DNA from 3 places in the Mesorhizobium sp. CA6 genome. Region 1 is predicted to be linked to each of the others. Evidence: riboswitches for the same ligand, from Rfam matches in the RefSeq annotation. Region 1 holds a riboswitch; each other region holds the start of a gene.
The links. A riboswitch is a leader RNA that binds a small molecule or an ion and turns the genes downstream of it on or off. The one in region 1 is predicted to bind cobalamin.

Region 1 (9,469 bases):
GCTGGCAGCATTTCGTCGACGAATGCACCACATATATCGAGATGGCGCTGGAGCCGGAAATCCAGCGCATCATGTTCCGCGACGGCCCGGCGGTGCTCGGCGACCCGGCGCAGTGGCCGAATGCCAGCGCCTGCACCGCCTCGATGACCAACCATCTGACCAGGCTGCAGGAAGAGGGCGAGGTCGTTCCGGAGCTTGATCCCGAGACGACCTCACGGCTGATCAATGGCGCCAGCAGCCAGGCCGCGCAGCGCATCGCCAATTCGACGGACCCCGAGGCGACCTCGAAAAAAGCGATCACGGCCTTCAAGCAGTTGCTCGAAGGCTTGCGAAAGAAGCCTTGACGGCACGCTCGGGTAATCAAGCCACCGGCTTATGCACCGGTTTCGGGCCGGCGCAACCCTGCCGCGATTGACAATCGCCGGGGCGAGCGCATCCTCCACCGCCAACTCTGAAGGTGAGGGGAGTCGGGGCCATGTGGGACTTCAGCATCGCCAGATCCGTGTCGATCATGATGCGGACATGGCCGTTCATCGTCTTTCGCATGATCGTCTATTTTGGCATCACGGTCGCCTACATCATGGCGACCGGTACGGGCGCCAGCGTCGGCTACGGCGTCGGCCACATCTCCACCGATCCCGACGGCCCGATGTCCTTCGCGCTGTGGGGTGGCGTGGTCGGCTTCGGCGTCGTCTCGATCGCCGTCTACTGGATACGCGAATACATCCTCTATGTGTTGAAAGCGGGCCATATCGCCGTCATGGTGCATCTGATCGACGGCCAAGATGTCCCCGACGGCCAGGGCCAGATCGCCTACGCGAAGGAAGTGGTCACCCAGCGTTTTGCCGAGGCCAACATCCTTTTCGTCGTCGACCAGCTGGTCAAGGGCGCCATCCGAGCCATCACCGGCCTGATCGGCGGCATCGCCGCCTTCCTGCCCATTCCGGGCCTGAGCGGCATCGTCAGCTTCATCAACACGGTGATCCGCCTGTCGCTGACCTATGTCGACGAAATCATCCTCGGCTACAATATCCGCATCAATTCGAGCTCGCCTTTCGAGACGGCAAGGCAAGGCGTCGTGCTCTACGCGCAGAACGGCAAGCACATGGTCAAGAACGCCGTCTGGTTGGCGGCGATCATGTGGGGCGTGTCCTTCGTCATCTTCCTGTTGATGCTGGCGCCCGCGGCGGCCATTCTGTGGGTCATGCCGGGCCAGCTTGCCGGCTGGGCTTTCGTGCTGGCCATCGTCTTTGCCTGGGCCTTCAAGGCAGCCTTCATCGAGCCCTTCGCCATCGCCTCGCTGATGCAGGTCTATTTCGAAGCCATCGAAGGTCAGGCGCCCAACCCCGAATGGGACACGCGGCTCGCTGAGGCGTCCTCCAAATTCAGGGAACTGCGCGACAAGGCGCTCGGCTCCTTCGGCGGCGGCTCGCGTTGGGACACGCCCCGAGCGGCTTGATCAGGTCAGGGTTTCGACGGCCCGGCGCCGAGACTGGCGATCGCCGATTTGAGCGGCGCCTCGCCGGCGCCGCGAAAAGTCTCGCTCATCACCAGTTCGGGCAGCGGCAGGCGCTTGCCCCAGCCATGCGCTTCAAGGTCCGGCTTCGGCGCGAAGGCCGAGACGCGGCCGACGCACAGATAGGCGATCGGCGTGACATGCTCCGGGATCGCGAGAAGCCGCTTCAGTGCCTCGGTCTCGATGATGCTCACCCAGCCGACGCCGACACCTTCGGCCCGCGCCGCCAGCCAGAAATTCTGCACCGCGCAGACGGTGCTGTAGAGGTCCATCTCCGGATTGTGCCAACGCCCGAGCGGCGAATCCTTCGACCGCTGCCGGTCGCAGGTGATGCACAGGTTGAGCGCGCTTTCGCAAATGCCCTCGAGTTTCAGCTTGCGGTAGAGCGCCTGCCGTTCCGCCTCGATCGCCGGCAACTCCTGCTCGCGCGCGGCGAGGAACAGGTCGCGCACTTGTCTGCGCCGCTCGGCATCGCGGATGACGATGAAATTCCACGGCTGCATATAGCCGACCGACGGGGCGTGATGCGCGGCGGTGATGAGCCGCGCCAGCACATTGTCATCGAGATCGTCGGGGACGAAATGGCTGCGCACGTCGCGCCTGGTGAACATGGCCCGGTAGACCGCGTCGCGCGCCAATTGGTCAAAGTCGTCGCCGCTCGTGGCGATCGCTGCTGCCGTCATCGCTTTTCCCCTTGCGACAAGCAGTTCCCCGCCTGACCAAGCGAAAAACCATGTCTGCCGGGCCGGTCTTCTGGCTCGGGATCGTCCCGCTTCCGGCGCCTTCCCGTCTTCGACAGTGGCGTTTGCCGGCGCGGTCCCCCTTACAGTGTTGGGCACGCCACGGAATTCAACCGTGTTCCCGATTCTCCCGCGTCGCGGGCACCAGGCAGCGACGCGACCTTACAGCGAAGCTTGGGCCGCGCCAACGGCGTTAGCGACACGGCAAGACGCGATTTTCCCCAGCCATTCGGCTGCCAAACATGGTCATTGCGGGCATAGGCCCCTAGATTAGGCGCCATGGCCACCCGTCTCTACACGCATCCGATCTTCCTCGAACACCTCACGCCGCCCGGTCACCCCGAGCGGCCCGACCGCCTGCGCGCCATCGAGCGCGTGCTGGACGACGAGACTTTTGCGGCGCTCGACCGCGTCAAGGCGCCGGAAGGCGACGAGAAAACCATCCTCTATGCGCACCCGGAGGATTTCATCGAGCGCGTGCGCGGGGCGATCCCTGGGAGCGGGATCGTGTCGATCGACGCCGATACCAGCGCCAGCCCGAAAAGCTGGCAGGCCGTGGTGACGGCGATCGGCGGTGCCAACGCGGCGGTGGACGACGTCTTCGAGGGCCGTGCGGCAAACGTCTTCGTCGCCGCGCGTCCGCCTGGACATCATGCCGAAAAGACCACGGCAATGGGCTTCTGCCTGTTCAACACGGCGGCGATCGCCGCCCGATACGCGCAGAAGAAACACCAGGCCGAGCGCGTCGCCATCGTCGACTGGGATGTCCACCACGGCAACGGCACGCAGGACATCTTCTGGGACGACCCGTCGGTTCTCTACTGCTCGACGCACCAGATGCCGCTTTACCCGGGCACCGGCGCGAAGAACGAGACCGGCGCCGGCAACATCGTCAACGCGCCGCTGGCGCCGCAGACCGGCAGCGACCTGTTCCGCGACGCATTCCTGTCGCGCGTGCTGCCGTCCATCGATGCGTTCGCGCCGGACCTGATCATCATTTCCGCCGGTTTCGATGCGCACCACCGCGATCCGCTGGCCGAGATCAACCTGACCGAGGACGATTTCGACTGGGCGACCGGCCAGTTGATGGAGCGCGCCGGACGCCATAGCTCCAACAGGCTCGTCAGCCTGCTGGAAGGCGGCTACGATCTGCAGGGACTGGCATTTTCAGTCGCCGCCCATGTCGGGCGGCTGATGAAGGGATAGGGTATGGCATTGGAAGGCAATGAGGACGTCAAGGCGATGAGCTTCGAACAGGCGCTCGACGCGCTGGAGAAGATCGTCGATGATCTGGAGCGCGGCGACGTTCCGCTCGACCAGTCGATCAAGATCTATGAGCGCGGCGAGGCGCTGAAGGCGCATTGCGACCGGCTGCTGAAGGCGGCCGAGGACAAGGTCGAGAAGATCAGGCTGTCGCGCGACGGCAAGCCGGTGGGAACTGAACCGCTGGACGCCGACTGAGGTGTTGATGTTCAGGTGAGGCCGGCCTGCAAATGGCAACTTCCTGCGCTTCCGGTGCTCACGTACTTCAAGTACGCTCCGCTCCGGTTCTCGGAAACCACCATTTTCGGCTCGGCCTGACCTGAATCTCAACACCTCAGCGGATGATCTCGGACCGGGTAAGGGCAAAGAAAGCAGGTAAGGAGTTCAAGCCATGTGCCGCAACATCAAGACCTTGGCCAATTTCGAGCCGCCGGCGACCAATGACGAAGTGCATGACGCAGCGCTTCAGTTCGTGCGCAAGCTTAGCGGCTCGACCAAGCCGTCCAAGCGCAACGAGCATGCCTTCTACCATGCCGTCGAGGCGATCGCCGCTGTCGCGCGCGAATTGATCGATTCGCTCGAAACCAATCAGGAACCGCGCAACCGCGAGGAAGAAGCTGCCAAGGCGAAGGCCAGGTCGGCGCTGCGTTTCGCCTGAGGATCCGACATGAGCTTCTTTCCGGGAAACGATCCCGAACCCGGCGATGCCTTCGCCTGCGACCAGATCGAGCTGATGGTCGTTCCGAACGCCAAGGACATTGGCGGTTTCGAGGTGCGCCGCGCTCTGCCGACGGCAAAGCGCCGGCTGGTCGGGCCGTTCATCTTCTTCGACCGCATGGGCCCTGCGATCCTGCGCGCCGGCCATGCGCTCGACGTGCGCCCGCATCCGCATATCGGGCTTTCCACCGTCACCTATCTGTTCGACGGCAGGATCAGGCATCGCGATTCGCTCGGCACCGAAATGGTGATCGCGCCAGGCGACGTGAATCTGATGACAGCCGGGCGCGGCATCGTTCATTCCGAGCGCACGCCACAGGAATTGCGCGGCGCGCCGATGTCGGTGTCCGGCCTGCAGACCTGGCTGGCGCTGCCCGACGGCAAGGAGGAGATTGCCCCGGTGTTCGCGAACACGTCGGTGGCCAGCTTGCCGCAGATCGATGCCGAGGGCGTCAGCGGCCGCGTCGTCATCGGCGCGTTCTCAGGCCTGCGCTCGCCTGTGGCGACCGCTTCCGACACGCTCTACGCCGATCTCAGGCTGGCCGCCGGTGCCAGCGTGAGGATTCCGGCCGATGCCGAGGAGCGCGCCATCTACACGCTGGAGGGCAACGTCTCGATCGCCGGCGATGTTTTCCCGGCCGAGCGGCTTCTGGTGTTCAAGCCGGGCGAGGAGATCGTGGTCTCTTCCGAGCGCGGTGCGCATTTCATGCTGTTCGGCGGCGCTTCGCTGGGCTCCAAGCGCTACATCTGGTGGAATTTCGTCTCGTCCTCCAAGGAACGCATCGAGCAGGCCAAGCAGGAATGGAAGACGGGCCGCTTCGATATCGTTCCCGGCGATGAGGAAGAGTTCATTCCGCTGCCGGAAGGTTAGATCCGAGTGCTGCTCGGATATGCCTGAGTTACCAGATTGCATGCTCTGGCAATTGGCGGAGCACGTCGATCCGTCGTCATCCTATGGCGAAGCAAGGAGCGAAGGGACGCGGCGCAGACCATAGGATCCATTCCGTGACTTCCAAGCGTTGCAACGGCGCAGAATTCTGCTCCGCTGCGCTCTTCGGCCAAGGTCACGGCATGGATTCCAGGGTCTCCGCGATGGAGCTTTGCTCCTGCTTCGCCCTGGAATGACGACGTTGGGAAGGCTTCCGCCATTTCCAGACGTTGCGATGGTTCATCGAAACGGCCCCCACGCGTCACTGGCGCGCATTTACATTCGCTCGCCGGCGGACTATTCCCGCGCATGATTATGGCGCAATCTGCTGATAGCGCCGTGTTCGATCGATAAGGCAGGACGCGCCCGAGTGAAGCCAGACACGCCGCTGCTCGACAAGGTCCGCATTCCGGCGGATTTGCGGACGCTTGATGAGAGCGCGCTGCCGCAGCTTGCGGCGGAACTCCGCGCCGAGCTGATCGATGCCGTGTCGCAGACCGGCGGCCATCTTGGCGCAGGCCTCGGCGTCGTCGAGCTGACGGTTGCGCTTCACTACGTCTTCAACACGCCGGCGGACCGGCTGATCTGGGATGTCGGCCACCAGGCCTATCCGCACAAGATCCTGACTGGCCGCCGCGACCGCGTCCGCACGCTGCGCCAGGAAGGCGGCCTCTCTGGTTTCACCCGGCGCGCGGAGAGCGAATACGACCCGTTCGGCGCCGCGCATTCCTCGACCTCGATTTCGGCCGGTCTCGGCATGGCTATGGCGCGCGACCTGTCGGGCGGCCGCAACAATGTCATTTCCGTCATCGGCGACGGCTCGATGTCGGCCGGCATGGCCTTCGAGGCGCTGAACAATGCCGGCGCGCTCGACGCCCGGCTGATTGTCATCCTCAACGACAACGACATGTCGATCGCGCCGCCGACCGGCGCCATGAGCGCCTATTTGGCCAGGCTCGCTTCCGGCAAGGCCTATCTGGGGTTACGCGATTTCGGCAAGAAGCTGACATCCTACCTGGGCAAGCGCGCCGACCGCGCCATCACCCGTGCGGTCGAGCATGCGCGTGGTTACGTCACCGGCGGCACCTTGTTCGAGGAGCTCGGCTTCTATCACATCGGTCCGATCGACGGGCACAATCTCGAACATCTGATTCCGGTGCTGAAGAACGTCCGCGACAATGGCAAGGGCCCGGTGCTGATCCATGTCGTGACCCAGAAGGGCAAGGGCTACGCGCCGGCGGAGGCCGCGGCCGACAAATATCACGGCGTCAACAAATTCGACGTCATCACCGGCGCGCAGGCCAAGGCGCCGGCCAACGCGCCCGCCTACACCAAGGTCTTCGCCGAGAGCCTGATCCAGGAAGCGCGCGAGGACGACCGCATCGTCGCCATCACCGCCGCCATGCCGAGCGGCACCGGCCTCGATCTCTTCGGCGAGGTGTTTCCGCAGCGAACCTTCGATGTCGGCATTGCCGAGCAGCATGCGGTGACCTTCGCCGCGGGGCTCGCCACCGAAGGCTACAAGCCTTTTGCCGCCATCTATTCTACCTTCCTGCAACGCGCCTACGACCAGGTCGTCCATGATGTGGCGATCCAGAAACTGCCGGTACGTTTTCCCATCGACCGCGCCGGTTTCGTCGGTGCCGACGGCGCCACCCACTGCGGCGCTTTCGATACGACCTTCCTGACCACGCTGCCGGGCTTCGTCGTCATGGCCGCCGCCGATGAGGCGGAGCTTCGCCACATGGTGCGCACCGCGGCGGCCTATGATGACGGCCCGATCGCCTTCCGTTATCCGCGCGGCTATGGTGTCGGCGTCGACATGCCGGAGCGCGGCTCGCTGCTCGAGATCGGCAGGGGCCGCATCCTCAAAGAAGGGACCAAGGTCGCGCTGCTTTCCTTCGGCACGCGGCTGCAGGATTGCTTGTTGGCGGCCGAGGAACTAGGCGCTGCCGGTCTTTCCACTACCGTTGCCGACGCCCGCTTCGCCAAGCCGCTGGACGAGGATCTCATGCGGCGGCTCGCCCATTCGCATGAGGTGCTGGTGACCGTGGAAGAGGGCGCCATTGGCGGCTTCGCCAGCCAGGTGCTGCATTTCCTCGCCCATGAAGGCCTGCTGGAAAGCGGCCTCAAGGTGCGGCCGCTGGTGCTGCCGGACGCGTTCACCGACCATGCCAAGCCGGAGAAGATGTATGCCGATGCCGGGCTGGATTCGGCAGGCATCGTGTGCACGGTCTTCGCCGCGCTCGGTCGCGGAGTGCAGGCGCAGCGCGCCTGAATCAGAACGTCAAGACGCTGAATCGTTTTGCCGGGATGCCAGATGTAGGTATCTGTTAACGCTCCCGTTTGGCGGTTCGCTTACCCTGTCTCTTGGCCGATTTTCAACGGCGCCCTGCTAGAAGCTCGGGCCAGGCAGGGAGACAACCAAAAATGAAAACGCTTCTGTGCGGAGTGGCCCTTTTGGCGGCCGTGACGGCGCCGGCGGCAGCCGAAACACGTTACGACCGCAATCTCGAAAAGGCGGTGCTGGATATCGTTGCCGGCAAGATGGGCAATATTCGCGGCGGCTTCTCCTATAAGCAGGGTCCTCAACTCGTCGTGCTGCCGGATGCAGGTCCCGTCGCGCCCACTCCGGTTGAGCCGCCGCGCAAGCAAGCCTCCGGCAATGACGGCCTGATGCCCGCCGTCGAGCGCCAGATTTCGCGCACCATTTTCTAGAACCACATATCGCGCACGCAGCGGCCGTCGCGCGGCAGGTCGTCAAAAGTGTCGAGGCCGTCGAAATGGTCGATCGGCAGGTCGGCGACCTCCTTGGGCGGCGCAAGCCTGACATTGACAGCGATACGCGTGCGGCCGCTTTCGCCGGAGCGCAGGCCACGCCAGGCGACCACGCAGGCGCAGGTCGGACAGAACAGGATTTCCAGCGCGGGCTCCGCCACCTCGGCGCGTGTGTACGATTTCAGCGGTCCGGCGACGCGGATGCGCTCATCGACATAGTCATAGGCCCAGAGCGCGCCGTAGCGGCGGCAAAGCGTGCAATTGCATGCGGTGATTGCGCCGGGATCGCCTTCCAGCGTCCAATGAACTGCGCCGCAATGACAGGTACCCCTCAGCATTGCCACCTCCACCGGCTGACGAACCGCCTGTTCCTGTCGGCATTCTGCAGCCTCTTGCGCCATATTCAACCATTGCGTTCGCGCCCGGCTTTCGCCAATGAAGGCCGATGAGTTCCCCTTTGCCAGCCAGCCGGCGCCAGCGGCTCGACGAATTGCTCGTCGGGCGCGGCCTGTTTGCCAGCCGTTCGCGCGCCCGCGACGCGATCGAGCGCGGCACGGTGACGGTTGACGGCGCCGTCGCCCGCAAGCCCGGCCAACCCGTCGCTTCGGACTGCCTGATCGCCATCGATGATCCGGCGCAGGCCTATGTGTCGCGCGCGGCGCTGAAGCTGATCGCCGGCCTCGACCGTTTCGGCCTCGATCCTTCCGGCAGCGAGGCGCTCGACATCGGCGCCTCGACCGGCGGCTTCACCCAGGTGCTGCTCGAGCGCGGCGCGGCCCATGTCATGGCGATCGATGTCGGTCACGGCCAGATGCATCCAGACATTGCCGGCGACCCGCGTGTGACGGTGATCGAAGGACTGAACGCGCGCGATCTGACGGCAGCCGATCTCGGCGGCCGCGTTCCCGGTTTCCTTGTCTGCGACGTCAGCTTCATCTCGCTGAAGCTGGCGCTGCCGCCGGCGCTGGAACTGGCGGGTGAGGGCGCCAAGGCAGTTCTGCTGGTCAAGCCGCAATTCGAGGCCGGGCGCGAGGCCATCGGCAAGGGCGGCCTGCTCAAGGAACCAGAGGACGCCGAGCGCATTGCTGTCAGCTTGCGCGATTGGCTCGCGGGCATTCCGGGCTGGCGGGTCCTCGGGCTGCACCCGTCGCCAATCGAAGGCGGCGACGGCAACCGCGAGTTCCTGCTCGCCGCCATGAAGGACGGGCGATGAGCACACGCTTCACCATCGCGAGGCTCGGTTCGCAGGGCGACGGTATCGCCAATGCTGAAGGCGGGGAGGTCTTCATCCCGTTCACGCTGCCGGGCGAAACGGTAACGGCCGCGCGCCAGAAGGACCGCGCCGCGCTGATGTCGGTATTGGAAGCCTCGCCGCTCAGGATCGACCCGGCCTGCCGCCATTTCACCGAATGCGGCGGCTGCGCGCTGCAGCATTACGAGGCTGAAGCCTACCAACAATGGAAGCGCGAGAGGGTTGTGCACGCGCTGAAGGCCAAGGGCATTGCTTGCGACATCGCGGCGCTGGTG
Region 2 (9,469 bases), on a different contig from region 1:
TCAAGAAGTCGAAATTTCTGAATTCCTGCTTCAATTCCACCGGCTCGTAGATCACCCGCTTGGCCTCGTCGTCGTAGCGCACCTCGACGAAACCGGTCAGCGGGAAATCCTTGCGCAGCGGATGCCCCTCGAAACCATAGTCGGTGAGAATGCGGCGCAGGTCCGGATGGCCCGAGAACAGCACGCCGTAAAGGTCGTAGGTCTCGCGCTCGAACCAGTCGGCACCGGGATAGACGCCGGTCAGCGACGGCACCAGCGTCTCCTCGTCGGCCTGGACCTTGAGCCGGATGCGCACATTCTGCCTCGGCGACAGGAGGTGATAGACGACATCGAAGCGCTTGGCGCGCGAGGGATAGTCGGCGCCGCAAATGTCGATGATCGAGATGAACTGGCAGCGCGGATCGTCGCGCAGGAAGGTGGCCACCTCGATAAGATTGCCCGGCTCGACCGGCACCGTCAGCTCGCCATAGGCAAGCACGGCTTCGCCGATGCGGCCGGAGAGCTTCTCGCCGAGATAGGTGGAGAGTTCGTTCAACGCCAGGGTCATCGGCTCACCGCTCGATCGTGCCGGTGCGGCGGATCTTCTTCTGCAGAAGGAGAATGCCGTAGAGCAGCGCTTCCGCGCTCGGCGGGCAGCCGGGCACATAGATGTCGACCGGCACGACGCGGTCGCAGCCGCGCACCACCGAATACGAATAGTGGTAGTAGCCGCCGCCATTGGCGCAGGAGCCCATCGAGATGACGTAACGCGGCTCCGGCATCTGGTCGTAGACCTTGCGCAGCGCCGGCGCCATCTTGTTGGTCAGCGTGCCGGCGACGATCATAATGTCGGATTGGCGCGGGGATGCGCGCGGCGCGACGCCGAAACGCTCCGAGTCATAGCGCGGCATCGAGGTGTGGATCATTTCGACCGCGCAGCAGGCGAGGCCGAAGGTCATGAACATCAGCGAGCCGCTGCGCGCCCAGGTGATCAGCGCCTCGGTCGAGGTGACGAGAAAACCCTTGTCGGCCAGCTCATTGTTGATTTCGAGAAAGAAGGGATCGTCCTCCCCCACCGGCCTGCCGGTGTTGGGGTCGATGATGCCCTTGGGCTTCGGCGCGACAAGGGTGCCTGAACTGTCGTTCAATCCCATTCCAGCGCTCCTTTTTTCCATTCATAGGCAAAACCGATGGTCAGCACCGCCAGGAACACCATCATCGACCAGAAGCCGAGCATGCCGAGCTTCGAGAAGGACACCGCCCACGGGAACAGGAAGGCGACCTCGAGATCGAAGATGATGAACAGGATCGACACCAGGTAGAAGCGGATGTCGAACTTCATGCGGGCGTCGTCGAACGAGTTGAACCCGCATTCATAGGCGGAAAGCTTTTCCGGGTCGGGATTGCGGTAGGCCACAAGGAACGGAGCGATGATGAGCGCCAGACCGACGATCATCGCCACGGCGATGAACAGCACGATAGGCAGGTACGAACTTAGGAGTGCGCTCATGCGGCGACTTTCCTTCGGCGGGGGCAGTTCATTTTGATTACAGCAACGAACTCTAATGCGGAAGCGTGACAGATTAACCGCTGAACCGTTTTAAGGGGCCCATGCTGCAACGCGGCGAGGGTTAGCGCAGCGGTTTCGGTGACGCAAGTCAAACGTTGTTCAAATCGCGGCTCTGGACGCCTTATCGGAAGAAACTGGTACGATCCGCTCCTGTTTGATTTCCTTCAGTTTTTACTCCAGTTTTCTCTCCTGACATATCTCCCGCCATTTGCCTGCTAGCATGGCCGGAATCACCGGCTAAAAATCCAACGGACGATCGGGGCAAGGACACCTGATGAAGGACAAGATTTCGCTGGCCATGGCGAGGCGCGTCGCGCTCGGGGCGCAAGGGTTCAACGACCCTAGGCCCAGTGGTGTTCCGGATCGCCGCCACCTTGCGCGGGTACTTTCGCGAACCGGCCTTCTGCAGATCGATTCCGTGAGCGCGGTGGTGCGCGCGCATTACATGCCGCTCTATTCGCGCCTCGGCCCCTACCCGCTTACGCTGCTCGACAATGCCGCAGTCACCCGCAAGCGCGCCGTGTTCGAATACTGGGCACATGAGGCGTCGTTCCTGCCCGTGGAGACATACCCGCTGATGCGCTGGCGCATGCAGCGCGCCGAGCAGGGCGACGAGATGTATCTCGGCCTGGCGAAATGGGGTCGTGAACGCAAGGAAATGATCGACGAGATATATAGAGAAGTCGCCGATCGTGGTCCGATCGCCGCCTCCGATATCGAAGGCCACAAGGGCAATGGCGGCTGGTGGGGCTGGAGCGAGGCCAAGCACGCTTTCGAATGGCTGTTCTGGGCCGGTCGCATCACCACGGCCTACCGCCGCGGCTTCGAACGCTATTACGACCTGCCCGAGCGCGTTTTGCCGCAGGCGGTGCTCGATCTTCCCATTCCCTCGGTCGAGGACGCGCATCGCGAGTTGCTGCGCATTTCCGCCCGCGCCCATGGCATTGCCACCTATGGCGACCTGCGCGACTATTTTCGTCTCGCGCCGGGCGACACGAAGGATCGCATCGAGGAACTGGTCGATGCCGGCGAATTGCTGCCGGTGAAGGTCGAAGGTTGGGACAAGACCGCCTATCTCCACAAGGACGCCCGTTTCCCGCGCCGGATAGAAGCGCGCGCCCTGCTCGCCCCCTTCGATCCCGTCGTCTTCGAACGCACCAGAACGGAGAAACTCTTCGATTTCCGCTACCGCATCGAGATCTACACGCCGGCGGAAAAGCGCCAATACGGCTACTACGTGCTGCCCTTCCTGCTCGGCGATCGGATCGTCGCCCGCGTCGATCTGAAAGCTGACCGCCCGGCCAGCATCTTGCGCGTCCACGCCGCCTACGCCGAGGCCGGCGCCCCGCCCGAAACGGCCACCCAGCTCTTCAACGAGTTGAAGCAGATGCAGGGCTGGCTCGGCCTGGAGGCGATCGAAGTGACGCCGGCCGGCGACCTCGGACCGGCGCTGGCCGACATCGCGGTGTCGTAGCTGCGCGTTGACAGGGAGGGTGAACAAAAATAGAACATCCCAACTGTGGTTAGGATCGGTTGCGATGGTTTTCAGGCGCTCGATATGTCTGGTTTTGGCCTACCTGACCTTAGCGTCGCCATCATATGCGACAGGTGCTTACCGAGAGGAATGGGTAGAGGTCACGCGTCCAGTCATTTTCTGTGGCGGCCACATTGCACCCGGTATGCAGCCAAAAGAAGTGACGGCGCTTCTTCTGCGGTGGTTGGAGTTTGGAACGATCGACAAGCAGATCGCAGGCGCCTGTGGCTTATTGCCGGTAGGGCAGCGCTATATAATAGTTCATGAGCCGAAGTTCGACGCCAATCGCTTCGTCTTGATGTGGGAACCGGTTTGCCAGCACGGCTGTTCGTTAAGTATGGCGCCCGTGGCCTCACCGCCTCGCAAACTTGTGGGTCCATACCTCAAACCCATAAAGCCGCCAAAAGGCTGGTACTAAGCCAGTCGTTGACTCCAGCCCCCTGAACCCTCTAAATCCTGACCCAGACGGTCTTCTCCCGGCAAAGGGAGGAGCCAAGAGGGAATGCGGTGCGGGCCAACACCCAAATCCGCGGCTGTCCCCGCAACTGTAAGCGACGAGCCTCTGCCGAAAACCACTGGGATGTTCCCGGGAAGGCGGCATTCAGGGTGACGACCCGCGAGCCAGGAGACCTGCCGTCTGAGACTTTAAGTATCCGAATGCCCGGCGGGTTTTCCGGGCAAGGAGCATGGTTTTGGATCGCAACGGCAGTTTCCCGGCAAACAGTGCGGACATTCCGTCCGAGCCCGATGCTTTGGCTGGCGTCACCGTCGTCGTCTGCTCATCCTGCCGCGACGACACCGGGTCGGATGCGCATCCGCGCGCCGGCGCGCTGCTTGCCGAAGACGCGCGTCGGGCTGCTTGCGGCGAAAAGATCGACATCCGTAGCGTCGAATGCCTCGGCAACTGCAAGCGCCGGCTAAGCGCCGCGCTGCTGCGCGACGGCTGCTGGAGCTACGTCTTCGGCGATCTGGACACCGCCAGCGGCGCCGACCTCGTCGCCGGCGCAAAGCTCTTCGCCACCTCGACCGATGGCCTCATCCCCTGGCGGGGCCGGCCCGATTCTCTCAAGCGCGGCCTGGTTGCCCGCATCCCTCCCCTCGACATGCTGAAGGACCGACCATGAACGCATCCGTTTCCCGTGTTCCCTGCACCGTCGTCACCGGCTTTCTCGGCGCCGGCAAGACGACGCTGATCCGCAACCTGCTCGAGAACGCCAAGGGCAAGCGGCTGGCGATCATCGTCAACGAGTTCGGCGATGTCGGCATCGATGGCGAGATCCTGAAGGGCTGCGGCGTCGACACCTGCCCGGAGGAAAACATCGTCGAGCTCGCCAATGGCTGCATCTGCTGCACCGTCGCCGACGATTTCGTGCCGGCGCTCGATCAGATCCTGTCGCTCAACCCCAAGGTCGATCACATCCTGATCGAGACCTCGGGCCTCGCTCTGCCGAAGCCGCTGGTGCAGGCGTTCCAGTGGCCGAGCGTGAAGAGCCGCGTGACGGTCGATGGCGTCATCGCCGTGGTCGACGGCCCGGCGCTCGCCGACGGCCGCGTCGCTTCCGACATGGACGCGCTGCAGGCGCAGCGTGCGGCGGACGATTCGCTCGACCATGACGATCCGGTCGAGGAGGTATTCGAGGACCAGATCGCCTGCGCCGACCTGATCATCCTGTCGAAGAGCGACCTGATGGATGCGGCAGGCTCCGCCCGTGCCAACGCCGTCATCGGTGAGCATGTGGCGCGCGCCGTGAAAGTCGTGCCGACAGCGCAGGGCAAGGTTGACCCGTCTGTGTTGCTCGGCCTTGGCCTTGCAGTGGAGGACGACATCGAGAACCGCAAGACCCATCACGACGACGAGCTCGACCACGAGCATGACGATTTCGATTCCTTCGTCATCGATATCCCCTCGATCGCCAATCCCGACGAACTGGCCAAGCGCGTCGCCCTTGCCGCCGAGCAGGAAAACGTGCTGCGCGTCAAAGGTTTCGTCGAGGTCGGCGGCAAGCCGATGCGGCTCCTGCTGCAGGCCGTCGGCCCGCGCGTCAATCACTATTACGACCGCGCCTGGACGGCCGAGGACGATCGCCGCTCGCGGCTCGTCGTCATCGGCCTCAAGGGGCTGAACCGTCCGGAGATCGAGCGTATCCTCGCCGGCTGAGGCCAACACGAAAAAGCGATGCACATCCTCGCCACCACATCCGCTTCGCTCGACGATCTCGCCGAGCCGATCGACCTCAGGCAGACGCCTGCGGATGTGGTGGCCCTGTCCTTCACCGACAGCGATCTCGCCGGCTTGGCCACGGCCTGGAAGGCGGATGCGGAGCGGCTGCCGTCGATGCGGCTTGCGGCGCTGCGCGACCTTCGCCACCCGATGTCGGTGGACCTGTGGATCGACAGCGTCGCCCGCCACGCCAGGGTCATCCTCGTCCGCATCCTCGGCGGCTATGACTGGTGGCGCTATGGCTGTGACCAGCTCGCCGCGGTGGCGCGCGAACGCGGGATCAAGCTGGCATTGCTGCCCGGCGAAAGCCATGACGAGGACCTGCGGTTGGTCGAAGGCTCGACCCTGCCGCGCGCCGAGCTGGACGTGTTGCTCGGCTATTTCCGCGAAGGCGGTCCGGCCAATATGAGCGCGCTGGTGCAAAGGCTGGCAAGGCTCGCCGGGTCGGATGCGGCCGTGGCCGAACCGGTCAGCGTGCCGAAGGCGGGGTATTATGAGCCGGGATTGGGAGTTGTCGAAAAGCCTACACTTTCAAAGGTCGGCGATCCTTCGCACCCCCCTCTGTCCTGCCGGACATCTCCCCCGCAAGGGGGGAGATCAGCCCTCACCCCAGCCGGCTCTATCTCTGCTTCGTCAAATATCGAGCTAGCTGAAACATCTACGGTTGGCGAAACCGTCGACCACAGAGCAATCTCCCCCCTTGCGGGGGAGATGTCCGGCAGGACAGAGGGGGGGGCGACGGAACTCAACGTTGACAACCTCAGCACCCCGGTCATCCCTATCCTCTTCTATCGCTCCATGCTGCTTGCCGCCGATGTGGCACCGATCGACGCACTCGTTGACGCCCTGTGTTCGCAAGGCCTAGCGCCCGTACCGATCTTCGTCTCCAGCCTCAAAGACGCGGCATCCCTGGCCTTCGTCGAAACCGCCCTCACCTCCCTGAACCCCGCCGCAATCGTCACCGCCACCGCCTTCGCCTCCGGCGCGGAACCCGGTGCCGAGACCCTCTTCGACCGCGCCGGTGTGCCCGTCTTCCAGGTCATCGTCGCCACGACGAGGCGCGAGGTCTGGGAAAAGAACCAGCGCGGCCTGGCGCCCGCCGACCTTGCCATGCATGTCGTGCTGCCCGAGCTCGACGGCCGCATCCTCGCCGGCGCGGTCTCGTTCAAGGGCGAGGTCGAGACCGATCCGGCGCTCGCCTTCCGCGCCTTCGCCAATCGGCCCGAGGCGGATCGCGTGGCGCAGGTGGCCAAGCGGATCGCGGCGTTTATTCGCCTGCAGCGGACGGAGCGGGCCAAACGCAAGCTCGCGATCCTGATCCCTGATTATCCGAGCGCGCCCGGACGTACAGGTTATGCCGTTGGGCTTGATGTGCCGTCGAGCGTGCTCGCCATGCTGCAGGACCTGAAGGAACAAGGCTATGCGGTTGAAGGGATTCCGCTATCGCCGCGCGAACTGCTCGATGCGCTGGAGGTGGGTGGGCACGGCCTCTCCGTAGGGGACTACTCTGCCTTTTCGGTCGAACTCCCGAGGGAAGCGCGCGATGCAGTAGAGGCCGCGTGGGGCAAGGCAAAAGGGATAGGTTCGCGCGAGGCCCCCCTCTCTGTCCTGCCGGACATCTCCCCCTCAGGGGGGGAGATTGCCCTGTCACTACCGCTTTCGCCAATCGGCAGTGTTGTAGGTGGAGCGCCGGCGCCCGAACTGCCAATCTCCCCCCTAGAGGGGGAGATGTCCGGCAGGACAGAGGGGGGCGCGACAGAACGCCAGCCTTGGCAGCTAGCGGGTGAAACAACCTTCCCCTTCCGCGCCGCGACCTTCGGCAACGTCACCGTGGCGCTGGCCCCCGACCGCGGCCGCTCGGCCGACCGCCGCGCCGACTATCACGACCCGACGCTGCCCCCGCGCCGCGAGCTGATCGCTTTCGGCCTCTGGCTGCAAAAATCGCTCGGCGTGCATGCCATCATCCATGTCGGCGCGCATGGCACGCTGGAATGGCTACCGGGCAAGACGGTGGCCCTCTCCGGAACCTGCTTCCCCGAGATCGTCACCGGATCGCTGCCCGTCATCTATCCCTTCATCGTCTCCAATCCAGGCGAAGCGGCGCAGGCCAAGCGCCGCATTTCGGCCCTCACCCTCGGCCATCTGCCGCCGCCGCTGACCGGCGCCGGCCTCGACGAGGCGCAACAGAAACTCGAGCGGTTGGTCGACGAATATGCGCAGGCCGACGGCCTCGACCGCCGCCGCCGCGACCGTCTGGCCAAATTGATTGTCGAGACGGCGCAAAAGACTGGCCTTGCGTCCGAAGCCGGCGTTGCCGGCACAGACGCTCCGGACGAAGCGCTGCGCCGCATCGACGCCTGGCTCTGCGACCTCAAGGATTTCGCCGTGAAGGACGGGCTGCATGTCTATGGCCGCGCGCCGGAGGACGAGGCCGATCCGCTGCGCCGGCAAAGCGCGGACGCGGAAAAAGCAGCCCTGCTTGCCGCGCTCGACGGCCGTCACGTCAAGGCGGGTCCCGCCGGCGCCCCGGCGCGTGGCCGCTCCGACGTGCTGCCCACCGGCCGCAACCTCTTCACCTCCGATCCGCGCACAATGCCGACGCCAACCGCCTATGACCTCGGCCAGGCGGCGGCGGAGGAAGTGGTGCGCAGCTATATGCAAAGCCATGGCGACTGGCCGCGCTCGCTGGTCATCGACCTCTGGGGTTCCGCCTCGTTGCGCACCGGCGGCGAGGAGATCGCGCAAGGTCTGGCTCTGATGGGCTGCCGGCCGCAATGGGATGCCGCCACCGGCCGCGTCACCGGCATCGAGGTGCTGCCGCCGGCCGCGCTCGGCCGCCCGCGCGTCGACGTCACCTGGCGCATCTCCGGCCTGTTCCGCGACATGTTCCCGACCCAGATCGCGTTGGTCGACACCGCTGCCAACGCGGTCGCCAGCCGCGACGAGGACGATACCGAGAACCCGCTCGCCGCAGCGACGCGCGCTCAGGGGAAGATCAGTCCGCGCATTTTCGGCACCTCACCGGGAACTTATGGCGCCGGCGTCGAGGACTTGCTGTCGCGCGGCGAATGGGGCGCGCGCGAAGAGATCGGCCGCGCCTATCTCGACGCCACCTCGCACGCCTATGGCGGCGCCGACGGCGAGGGGATTTCTGCGCCCGGCGCTTTCGAAGGCCGCATCGCCGAAGCCGATCTTCTCGTCCACACCGGCGACGATCCGGGCCGCGACATCCTCGAAGGCTCGGCCGACGTCGCCTTCATCGGCGGCTTTTCGGCCGCCCTTGCAGCGCTCGGCAGGAATGCCGACGTCATCGTGCTAGACACGACCGACCCGAAAAAGCCGAAGCCGCGTTCGGTCGGCGAAGCGGTATCGCGCGTGGTCCGCGCCCGCGCCGTCAACCCGCGCTTCATCGCCGGCCAGATGCGCCACGGCCCGCGCGGCGCCTCTGAATTCGCCGAGACGGTCGACCGTCTGGTCGGCTTCGCGGAGACTACCCATGCCATTTCGGGCGCGCTGATCGAGGCGGTGCATGACGCCTATGTTGGCGACCCGGAGGTTCGCGCCTTCATCCTGCGCGAGAATCCGGCGGCGGCGAAGGTCATCGCCGAGCGGCTTCTCTCCGCGCGACGTCGCGGCCTGTGGCACCCGCTGCGCAATTCCATCGACGACGACCTCGCGGCCTTGATTGCCGAGGCCCAGGCAGGTGGAGTGGCGGCATGAACGCGTTTTCGCGCCGTGGCGCTTGCCCTGCTCTAAGCGCGCCGATGCAGACCGGCGACGGGCTGCTGGTGCGGCTCAACCCAGTCGCTGGAGGAATTTCGCCGAAGTCGCTGATCGGGCTCGGCGAATCCGCTTTGCGCCACGGCAACGGCATCATGGAGGTGACTGCGCGCGGCAGCCTGCAGATCCGCGGGCTGACGGCCGAAAGTGCCCGGTTGCTGGCGGACGAAGTGGATGCGCTGGGCATCGCGGTGCGCAGTGGCGTTCCGGTCGAGACCGGACCGCTGGCGGGAATCGATCCAGAAGAGAACGCCGATCCGCGGCCGGTGGCGGAGCGGATCAGGGCGGCGATCGAGGAAGCCGGGTTGACGCCGCGGTTGGGGCCGAAGGTGTCGGTGGTTGTCGACGGCGGCGGACAGCTGACGATAGATGCGGTGACGGCCGA
Region 3 (9,469 bases), on a different contig from region 1:
CATCGGCCTGCTCATCACCGTCGCCATCTTCGGTATCGTCTGGCAATCGGCGCGCTCGGTGCTGACCCGCATGCTGGACGGCGTCGAGCCCGGCCTCGTTGACGAGATTCACCACGCCGCCGATCATGTCGCCGGGATCGAAAAGGTGGCCGACGTCAAGGCCCGTTGGCTCGGCCACAAGCTGCATGTCGATGTTTACGATCGCGGTCAATGACGGCCTGTTGCTTGCCGCCGCGAACAACATCGCCGCATCGCTCAAAGCCGAGCTCTTCGCGCACATCCCGGCACTCGACGTCGCCACGGTGCGCTTTGCCGAGCTGGAGACGGAAGCCGGCCACCATCATGCGCCGGATCCGTTCCTTGTCGACGGCAAGCTAGCCAGCGGGCTGCTCGAAATCGTCGACACGCCGCAGGGCGAGCGCATGCGGCTGCGCCTGTCGCGTCACGCCGAGGGCCTGCGGGCGAACGTCGCCATTGAAAGGGCGGACGGTGCGGTCGAAAGCCTGCCGCTGTCTCCGGTCGGCGGCGACCATCATTATCTGCAGAGCCTGATCGGACCTGCCGAACCGCACGAATTCAGCGCCAGGCTGCAATTGGCGGCCGGTCCCGACACCGAGGATTTGCCCTTCGCCATGGCCGAACCGAAAGGTCACCATCATGAGCGCGCGCATGGATGATGTGACGGCGAAGGCTTCGGAAAGGGCATGGCTGGTGGTGGGGATTCGATAAGCCGGATAAAAGACGATCATTGCCCGAGCTCAACGCGATCGGCCAGGCGACGCCGGAGGGAAAGCGGATGGCTGCTATTGTACTCTTTCACTCGGCGCTGGGCCTTCGGGCGGTGGAGCATCAAGCTGCTGAGCGCATGCGAAGCGCGGGGTACGATGTTGTGATGCCGGACCTCTACGCAGGGCTGACTGCGGCATCGGTCGACGACGGGCTTGACTTGATGAGCAATGTTGGGTGGGAAACCATCTGCGACCGCGCCAGGGTGGCGCTCCTCCAGACTTCTCCAGACGCGGTGCTCGCTGGCCATTCAATGGGAGCTGGCGTGATCAGTGCCGTTTGGTCAGAACGAGTCGCTGCCGCCGGCATTGTGCTGCTGCATGGCCTTGCTGATATTCCCAGCAATGTTCGCCGACACATCCCGGTCGCGGTCCACGTCGCCGACCCAGATGCATTTGCTCAGCCAGAACAAGTTGCCGACTGGTCGGCGTCGGCGAAGCGCTGCCACGTCAGGGCAGAAATTTTCACCTATCCGGGGATCGGCCATTTCTACACCGATCAAGCGCTGCCGGATTACGATGCGTCCGCAGCCGAGCTGACATGGTTGCGCGTTCAGGCTTTCCTGAAAACGATCGCACGCAAGACCGGGAGCGGTTCGGTGATTCCGTGAAACGCTGAACCGTTCTAAGCAGCGCCGGCTCGCGGAGCGGGTGAACGGAAAATCGACCATGCAGCGGCGCCGAGCGCCGCCACCGTGGCGAGGATCACCGCAAGGCTCGGCAAGTGGAAGAAGATGTCGCGCCATCTGGGCTCGACGATCGCGCCGGTGCTGAAGGCCTCGCCGCTATACTGGCACAGGATCCACGACGCGCCGCTACGCACCATCTCGGCATCGATGTCCGAGATTAGCGCCTTCGCCTCGCGCCCGGCCGCGGGCATCATCGCCATATGGGCGAGCAGCGCCTTGGCGGCGGCGAGATAGGCGTGGCTGCATTCGTTGAACGGGCTTTCCTCGTCGCCGAGGCTGCCCGGCATCAGGCCCCAGAGGCAATAAGTGAATTGCAGATTGCCGTGATTGTAGAGCCGCCGGAAGGTCGGGTCGGTCGCGGTCTGGCGCTGGGCGAGGTCGAGGATCTCGCCGCGATAGCGCGCGATGACGGCCATCTGGCCGTGGGTCAGGCTGGGGATCTGGATGCCGGGAGGAGGCGGGGCCGAGGATCCGCCATGCGCCTGCGCGGATGTGGCGGCCAGAAATACGAGCAGCGCCGCAACCGAGCAATTCCAGGAAAAGTGTGCGGCGGTTTTCCGTCCGGAATTGCGAGAAAACGAAAGACCAAAGTGGCTCTGCGGTCGTACCGACCGTTGAGCCGCTTTGGCCGCCAGGGCGCAGAACCGTGGCGGCCAACGCATCGGATTTCAGGCGTAGCGGCGTGCCGGGCTGCGCTGGTCGCGCACCGCGACCACGCGTTCGGCAACCGCGCCGAAGCCGAGCCCGACGACGGTCCACAGCACCAGCTGGATGCCGAGCGAGGCGACGCGGAATTGCCACAGCACGGTCGCCGAGAAGTTCTCCGGCACTTCGTTGATGTCGGGCAGCGCCGCCTTCACCAGCGCGAAGACGACGAGGAAGGCGAGGCCCGCGACGATCGAGGCGTTCCAGGCGCCGAGCCGGTTCCACAGCCGCTGCGCCAGGCCGACCGCCGCTATCATAGCCGCGATCGAGACGACGATCATGATGAAGAACAACTCGGTGCGGTAGCCGATGGTCTCGGCGTTGCCCACCGCCGGCGGGCTGGCCGGGTATTTGAGGCCGGGGACGACGATCACGGCCAGGAAGCCGAGCAACGCCAGCAGCGCCGAGGTGCCGCGCGGTCCGAGCGAGCCTAGCCGGCCATAGGCGTAGGCGAAGACCAGCGAGAACAGCCCGCCAAGCGCGGCGCCATAGATCAGCACGCCGGTCGCCAGGCCGATGCCGGCCTGCGTGGCGCGGCTGACCATCTCGGGCTCCGGCGCCTCGCCGGCGGCCTGGACCTGCTGTTCCTCGAAGGCGATCGCCTTGTCGACCTGCGGCTCGCCATAGACGCGGGCGAGGGCGAACGCCAGGATCCCGGCGACCAGCCCGACAAGCATGCCGCGCAGCAAAAGTTTTCCAACCATGTCACCAATCCCTCCAAGCAATTCCAGGAAAAGTGCGTAGCGGTTTTCCGTCCGGAATTGCGTTAAGCCAACCAAGCAATTCCAGGAAAAGTGCGCAGCGGTCTTCCGTCCGGAATTGCGTTGGATCAGAATCGAAAGCGGGTTCAGCGATGCTGAACCGCTTTAGTGGCAGGGGAAGCCGAGCAGGTGGCGGCCGTCATGCACGAATTCGTGCACATAGGTGCCGCGGATCAGCGAGGTGGCGCCTTCTTCCGCGCCGACGAAATAGATCGCCAGCATCAAAAGCAGCCCGCCGAGGATGGCCCAGGGCAGAAGCTCGCGGACCGGAATCGCAACCGGGCCGTAGCTGGGGGCGAAGGTGGTGTCGGACATATTGACCTCCCTTGGGATACTGCGTCCCGTTGATCGAGTGCTGCGGAATAAGGCCTGACTTTCGGCTGGTGCCGATCACAGTGGCGCGACCGTGCCGGACTCGCACCGGCTTCCAATCCCGTATAGCACTAAGACACTTGTCAGCACTTCGTTCGCCTGTCAACGACATGTAATGGCGGCACGGCTTCGTGAGGCCTGTTTTTCGCTGGGCCACGGAGTTTTTCATGCTTGTCCGCCTGACGATGATCGCAAGCGGAGCGACGGCCGGCATGCGCAAGGGCCGCTTTCCGAACGATGAGCCGCCGGAGCCGCGCGCCCTCGATCGCGCCGGCGCGCTGGCCGCTTCGCTGCGTCGCGCCGACCGTATCTTGATAAGTCCGGCGCTGGCCGCGCGGCGGACGGCCGAGGCGCTCGGCCTTGACGCGGCGATCGAGCCGCTACTTGCCGAGCAGGATTTCGCACGCTGGGCCGGCAAAAGTTTCGAGGAGGTGCAGGCCGAGGATCCGGAAGGCATGGCGGCCTGGATTTCCGATCCCGGCGCCGCGCCCCACGGTGGCGAATCGCTCGCCGCTGTCGCCCGGCGGGGTGCTGCGCTGATGGAGCGGCTGGCCGGCGAAAGCGGTCACACCGTCGCGGTGACGCATGCCGTGCCGGTCCGCGCCGCCATGGCGCATGTGCTCGGCGCACCGCTTTCCTCGGTCTGGAAGATCGACATCGAGCCGCTGTCGCTCACCGAGTTCCGCTGTGATGGCCGCCGCTGGGTGCTGCGCGCGAGCGGCGTCACTGTCGCCGGCTGAACGCCCAGGCGTGAACGCTCCATCCGTGAACCCGGCCGGCATATCAAGCCGGCACACCACTGTTTCAGTGATCGCTAACGGAACGGAAACGCCTCGCTGCTATCGTGCTGCCCCATGGCAAGGAGGACCTTGCCTGAGGAGCCCGCCGGATATGGCCAATTTTCCCGAGATCGAACGCCGTCTTCATGCGCGCGAATTCGTGCTCAAGGAAGCCACGATCATCGCCGCCGGCGTCAGGATCGGCTGCTCGGTCAGAAATCAGCACGAGCAGGGCGCGGAATTGCGCGTCGGTGCCAATGTGGAGATTCCGGACCGCTTTCTGCTCGAAGTCCCGGCCGACGATACGGCCTATCGCGCTTTGGTGCGGTGGCGGCGCAACGACCGCGTCGGCGTGGCGCTCTACAGCAACGCGCCAAAGGACTGATGCTCAAAAATAGCGGCGCACGCTCGCCCTATAGGCGCGGTAGGGTTCGCCGAACTTGCGTTCCAGATAGGCCTCCTCGCGCAGCACCACGCCGTAATGCAGGATGGGGAAGCTCGCGATGGTCGCGATGACGGCCCACCAGCTGTCAAAGAGCAGCCCGATTCCGAGAAGCAGTCCCATCAAGCCGACATAGAGCGGGTTGCGGGTGAAGCCGAACGGGCCGCCGGTGATGATCGCGGTGGTCGGCAGCGTTGGGTTCACATTGGTGCCGCCGCGCAACATCGTCGAGCGTCCCCAGGCGATGATCGCAACCGCCAGTGCTGCCAGCACTACGCCGAGCACGATGGTCAGCGGGCGGCCGCCGATCGCCAGCGGCCAGACATAGCGCAGCGCCAGCATCGCGATCAGCGCCACGAGAAAGAGCAGCGGCGGAAACACCGCCACGCCCGGATTGTCCGCTTTGTCATCCATAGCCATCTTCATCGACCAGGCGCCATTGCCGCCACTATGCACGGACGCGCATCGTCCAGCAATTCGTGACTTGATCCTGCCTAGGCGATGTGCAGCCCGACATATCGGGAACACAACCGTGGCGCGCGCGTTCACTATCGCCGATCGACAGGGATTGCGCGGATGAGCAAGACAGCCGTTTGGGTGGCGCTGATCGCCATCGTTCTCGTGGGCCTCTATTTGTTGCAGGCCAATGGCATGATCCGGTTCTGATCAGGACGGCGCGTCGCCATTAGCGGGCTCAATAGCAGCGACTCCCTCCGCACCCGCTCGCTGCCTTCTGTTCTTCCAGCCAGCGGTCGCGCGGCTTGCAGCTTGACGGCCGTGGCGACAGCTCGACCTCAACCGTCCCGCCAACAAGGCTCGGCTGGGCTGCCCGGTGCAATTCCATCGGGCGAACGCCGTCGCTGACCTCGAAGGTCAGCTTCGCCGCCTGATCGAGAGCGACATAGTCCGAAACCTTGCGGATGATCGCGGCGAATTTGCCGGCTGGCATATGGACCCGTCCGCCTTCGTCCACGTCCCACAGCTGGACGAATATCTCCGACCATGATTCCGGATTTGCTTCGCAATCCAGCGCTGCGAACTGTCCAGCCTTCACCTCGGTGACATGGTACCCTGGCTTTACCGGCCGCCCGCCGTAGCGGAAAACCAGCGGCTTGTCCTTGTAATCGGCCAGCGCCACCAGCAGTTCGCCGATGGTCAGGTCGGAGGGGTCCATAGGAGCGATGTTTTTCAGATTGTCAGAAGAGAGCATGTCGACTATTCCTCATTTCAATATTTCAAGGATTGTTGAAACGTGGATGAACGTCAAGCCCTGACCGCCTTTGGCGCGCTGTCGCAGGAAACACGGCTGCGCCTGCTGCGGCTGCTGGTCGTTGCCGGCCCGGAAGGCATTGCCGCCGGCTCGCTCGCCGAGCAGGTCGAGGTCTCGCCGTCCAATGTCAGCTTCCACCTCAAAGAACTTGAGCGCGCCGGTCTCGTGACCGCGCGGCGTGATGCCCGCTCGATCGTCTACAGCGCCGAGTTCGACGCGCTGTCCGGATTGATCCGCTTCCTGATGGAGGATTGCTGCTCGGGCCGGCCGGAAATCTGCGCGCCGGCGCTTGCGGCATCTTGCTGCCAGCCGGGCGAGGAGAGCCGGCAATGACCGTCACGCCCGCTACCCAACTCCCATTGTCCAATCCAGGGTCGACCGATGAACACTTTCGATCTGCCGCGCCGGTTCGCGGCTGAAGCCCTCGGCACCGGTCTGCTGGTGGCGACCGTCGTTGGCTCCGGCATCATGGCCGAGACGCTGACGCATGACACCGCGCTGGCGCTGCTTGGCAACACGCTAGCAACCGGCGCCATGCTGGTGGTGTTGGTCACCGTGCTCGGGCCGATCTCCGGCGCGCATCTCAATCCGGCCGTTTCGCTGGTGTTTTGTCTCAACCGGTCGCTGCCTGCTCGCGATCTCCCTGCCTATCTGTTCGCGCAGGTCGTCGGTGGAATCGCCGGCACGATCGCCGCGCATCTCATGTTCGCCCTACCGGCGCTGGAGGTCGCGACGAAACTGCGTGCCGGGCCGGCGCAATGGTTCTCGGAAGTGGTCGCGACATTCGGCCTTGTCGCCGTCATTCTCGCTGGCCTCCGCTTCGAGCGGCGGGCCGTGCCGTGGCTGGTCGGGCTCTATATCACAGCGGCCTATTGGTTCACGGCATCCACTTCCTTCGCCAATCCCGCCGTCGCCGTGGCGCGCTCACTCACCAACACTTTTTCCGGCATCAGGCCGCTCGATCTGCCCGGCTTCGTCGTCGCCGAATTGCTCGGCGCCCTGATCGCGCTCGCGTTGATGGGCTGGCTGCTGCGGCCCGCGGCCATTCCGCAACCCTTGAAAGCAGAGCCATGACGGTCACGATCTATCACAACCCCGACTGCGGCACCTCCCGCAACACGCTCGCCATGATCCGCGCCAGCGGCGAAGACCCTGTCGTGATCGAATACCTCAAGACGCCGCCGGGCCGCGAAAGGCTGCTCGAACTGATCGCCGCGATGGGGATTTCTGCGCGCGAGTTGTTGCGGGAGAAGGGCACGCCTTACGCCGAACTCGGCCTCGCCGATCCAAAATGGAGCGACGATGAGCTGATCGATTTCATGCTCGCCCATCCGATCCTCATCAACCGGCCGATCGTCGAGACGCCGAAAGGGACAAAACTGTGCCGGCCGTCGGAAGCTGTGCTGCCGCTGCTCGACAATCCGGTGCGGGAGTTCGTCAAGGAGGATGGCGAGAAGGTCGCCTATCCGCCAGGGCAAGCCTGATTGGAAGCCACCGCGCCCATCGCACACAACCGCCGCGTCCTCGTTACGGCTCTTGGCATCACGCAGATTCTCGCCTGGGGATCATCCTACTACCTGCCCGCGGTGCTTGCCGCGCCGATTGCTAGAGATACCGGTTGGTCGTTCGCCTCGGTCGTTGCCGGGCTATCCTGCGGGCTCCTGCTTGCCGGGCTGGTGTCCCCCGTCACCGGGCGGCTGATCCAGCGCCACGGTGGGCGGCCGGTGCTTGCCGCCAGCTCGTTGCTGCTGGCGGCCGCGCATTCGCTGTTGGCGACGGCGACCGACTATCCTCTTTATCTGGCTGCATGGCTGCTCATGGGCTTGGGCATGTCGAGCGGCCTCTACGATGCCGGCTTCGCCACACTCGGCCGCCTCTATGGACAGGGCGCGCGCGGCGCCATCACCAACCTGACGCTTTTCGGCGGCTTTGCCAGCACCGTCTGCTGGCCGATCAGCGCCTTCCTTGTCGAGCATGGCGGCTGGCGCACCGCCTGCCTTGCCTATGCCGCGATCCATTTGGCAATCTGCTTGCCGCTCCATCTGTGGAAAATACCGTCGCCTCCGGCCGCCGCGCCTGCGCCGGTCAAAGACAGGTCGAAAGAGGCATCGGCCACCGGCAGAGCGCGGGCGCGCTTCATTCTGCTGGCCTCCATTCAGACCTTGGCCGCACTGGTCGCGTCCATGCTCTCCGTGCATCTGCTGACGCTGCTGCAATTGCGCGGCGCGAGCCTGGCAGCCGCTGTCGGACTTGGCGCGCTGGTCGGCCCTTCACAAGTCGGCGCTAGGGTGGCGGAGCTGCTGATCGGCCGCAACCGGCACCATCCGATCTGGACGATGCTGACATCCGTAACGCTGCTTGCCGCCGGAATCTGGCTGCTGCTGACGAGCCAGACTTTTGTTGCTCTCGCCTTGATCCTTTATGGCGCGGGTAACGGCATCCATACGATCGCGCGCGGCGCGCTGCCGCTGGTGCTGTTCGACCCGCAGCAATACGCGGTGCTGATGGGCAAGCTCGCGACGCCCAGCCTCATCGTCCAGGCGGCGGCTCCGTCCGTTGGAGCGCTGCTTCTTGGCACGGGCGGCGCCAATCTTGTCCTGGCCACGCTGGCGCTCGCGGCAACGCTCAACGCGGGGCTGTGTATTTGCCTGCTTGCGAGCATGCGCCGCTGATCCTTGAAGCGGTTCATCGCCCCACGAAATCGCCGACCTGTCCCGGGCTTTCTCGCCGCTCCAGAGGGAACCCGCCACACATTTTTGACGCGACGGCAATCCGCGTGACGCTCGTCAGGCGACAAACGAGTACCGCGCCGCGCAAAAAACCCGACCCGGCAATTGCCGGGCCGGATTCTCTTGATTGATTCACAGTCGCGAAGCGTCCCTGTTCAGTCGCGATGCTCCGGCATCGCCTTGAGCTGATCCTTCGTCCAGCTGGTGACTGCATGCACGTCGCCGTCCTCGTCGCGCATGAAATCGAGCTGGCTGGCTGTGACGGCCACCGGCTTGGCGCCGATGCCGAGAAAGCCGCCGACATCGATGACGACTTGGCTGCCGTGCAGGTGGTCGACCGAGCCGATCTTCTCGTCATCCGGGCCGTAGATGGTGGCGCCTTCGAGGATGTCGGGCGTCAGCTCGGCGTTGGTCAGTCTTACGTGGCTGGTGTGGTCCATGGCGCATCTCCTGTGGTTGTACAGGGATGAACCTCTGATCGGGGCGAGGGTTCCGCCGACGGAGCGAAAAGCGAGCGCTGCTCAGCGAAGCGCTGCCCAGCCCGTCACGAGGACGAGGACAAGCGTGACCACCGCTCCGGAGACATAGAGGATCGTCCTGACGCTGCCGCCCTTGGCGGCGTTGCCGCCGCGCAGGTAGATGATCATGTGGACGAAACGTATCGCCAAGTGAACCCAGACGAGCACGGCGAGCGTCACCGGCTCGACGCCAACCATCATCGCCAGCAACACGGGCACGACGAAGGGCCCGAGCGCCTCGACCGAGTTCATGTGGACGCGATCGATGCGGTAAAGACAGTTGTCGTCGTCCGCCGGGATCACCGGCCCTGAAAGCTTGCCTGCAAAACCCTTGGACGAGCCTGAGTAGATCGCCAGCGCGACCGAGAGGAGGCAGAGCGCAAGCACGCCGAGGGTGCTCAACCAATAGGCTTCCATTG

Region 2: linked by a shared signal. The riboswitch ahead of LB526_RS03255 (DUF1636 family protein) and the one ahead of bluB (5,6-dimethylbenzimidazole synthase) in region 1 are both predicted to bind cobalamin.
Region 3: linked by a shared signal. The riboswitch ahead of LB526_RS11795 (CbtB domain-containing protein) and the one ahead of bluB (5,6-dimethylbenzimidazole synthase) in region 1 are both predicted to bind cobalamin.

The regions. Positions count from the first base shown of each region.
Region 1 is NZ_JAIUHI010000010.1:13,650-23,118, forward strand. Features, by position in the region: gene LB526_RS16450 (TetR/AcrR family transcriptional regulator) at 1-344, shown strand, start outside; gene LB526_RS16455 (hypothetical protein) at 476-1,459, shown strand; gene bluB (5,6-dimethylbenzimidazole synthase) at 1,465-2,199, opposite strand; cobalamin riboswitch at 2,242-2,420, opposite strand; gene LB526_RS16465 (histone deacetylase family protein) at 2,536-3,462, shown strand; gene LB526_RS16470 (exodeoxyribonuclease VII small subunit) at 3,466-3,717, shown strand; gene LB526_RS16475 (DUF2277 domain-containing protein) at 3,911-4,177, shown strand; gene LB526_RS16480 (pirin family protein) at 4,187-5,107, shown strand; gene dxs (1-deoxy-D-xylulose-5-phosphate synthase) at 5,535-7,442, shown strand; gene LB526_RS16490 (hypothetical protein) at 7,595-7,882, shown strand; gene LB526_RS16495 (GFA family protein) at 7,879-8,280, opposite strand; gene LB526_RS16500 (TlyA family RNA methyltransferase) at 8,388-9,155, shown strand; gene LB526_RS16505 (class I SAM-dependent RNA methyltransferase) at 9,152-9,469, shown strand, end outside.
Region 2 is NZ_JAIUHI010000002.1:212,940-222,408, forward strand. Features, by position in the region: gene LB526_RS03235 (NADH-quinone oxidoreductase subunit C) at 1-547, opposite strand, end outside; gene LB526_RS03240 (NuoB/complex I 20 kDa subunit family protein) at 552-1,133, opposite strand; gene LB526_RS03245 (NADH-quinone oxidoreductase subunit A) at 1,124-1,489, opposite strand; gene LB526_RS03250 (winged helix-turn-helix domain-containing protein) at 1,824-3,023, shown strand; cobalamin riboswitch at 3,533-3,736, shown strand; gene LB526_RS03255 (DUF1636 family protein) at 3,776-4,207, shown strand; gene cobW (cobalamin biosynthesis protein CobW) at 4,204-5,241, shown strand; gene LB526_RS03265 (cobaltochelatase subunit CobN) at 5,260-9,024, shown strand; gene cobG (precorrin-3B synthase) at 9,021-9,469, shown strand, end outside.
Region 3 is NZ_JAIUHI010000006.1:266,796-276,264, forward strand. Features, by position in the region: partial or broken gene LB526_RS11775 (cation diffusion facilitator family transporter) at 1-677, shown strand, start outside; gene LB526_RS11780 (dienelactone hydrolase family protein) at 749-1,396, shown strand; gene LB526_RS11785 (hypothetical protein) at 1,411-1,890, opposite strand; gene LB526_RS11790 (CbtA family protein) at 2,143-2,883, opposite strand; gene LB526_RS11795 (CbtB domain-containing protein) at 3,046-3,255, opposite strand; adenosylcobalamin (AdoCbl) riboswitch at 3,247-3,398, opposite strand; gene LB526_RS11800 (histidine phosphatase family protein) at 3,480-4,052, shown strand; gene LB526_RS11805 (PilZ domain-containing protein) at 4,204-4,476, shown strand; gene LB526_RS11810 (methyltransferase family protein) at 4,480-4,947, opposite strand; gene LB526_RS11815 (DUF6428 family protein) at 5,228-5,743, opposite strand; gene LB526_RS11820 (ArsR/SmtB family transcription factor) at 5,786-6,136, shown strand; gene LB526_RS11825 (aquaporin) at 6,185-6,877, shown strand; gene arsC (arsenate reductase (glutaredoxin)) at 6,874-7,287, shown strand; gene LB526_RS11835 (MFS transporter) at 7,288-8,475, shown strand; gene LB526_RS11840 (hypothetical protein) at 8,688-8,972, opposite strand; gene LB526_RS11845 (MAPEG family protein) at 9,054-9,452, opposite strand.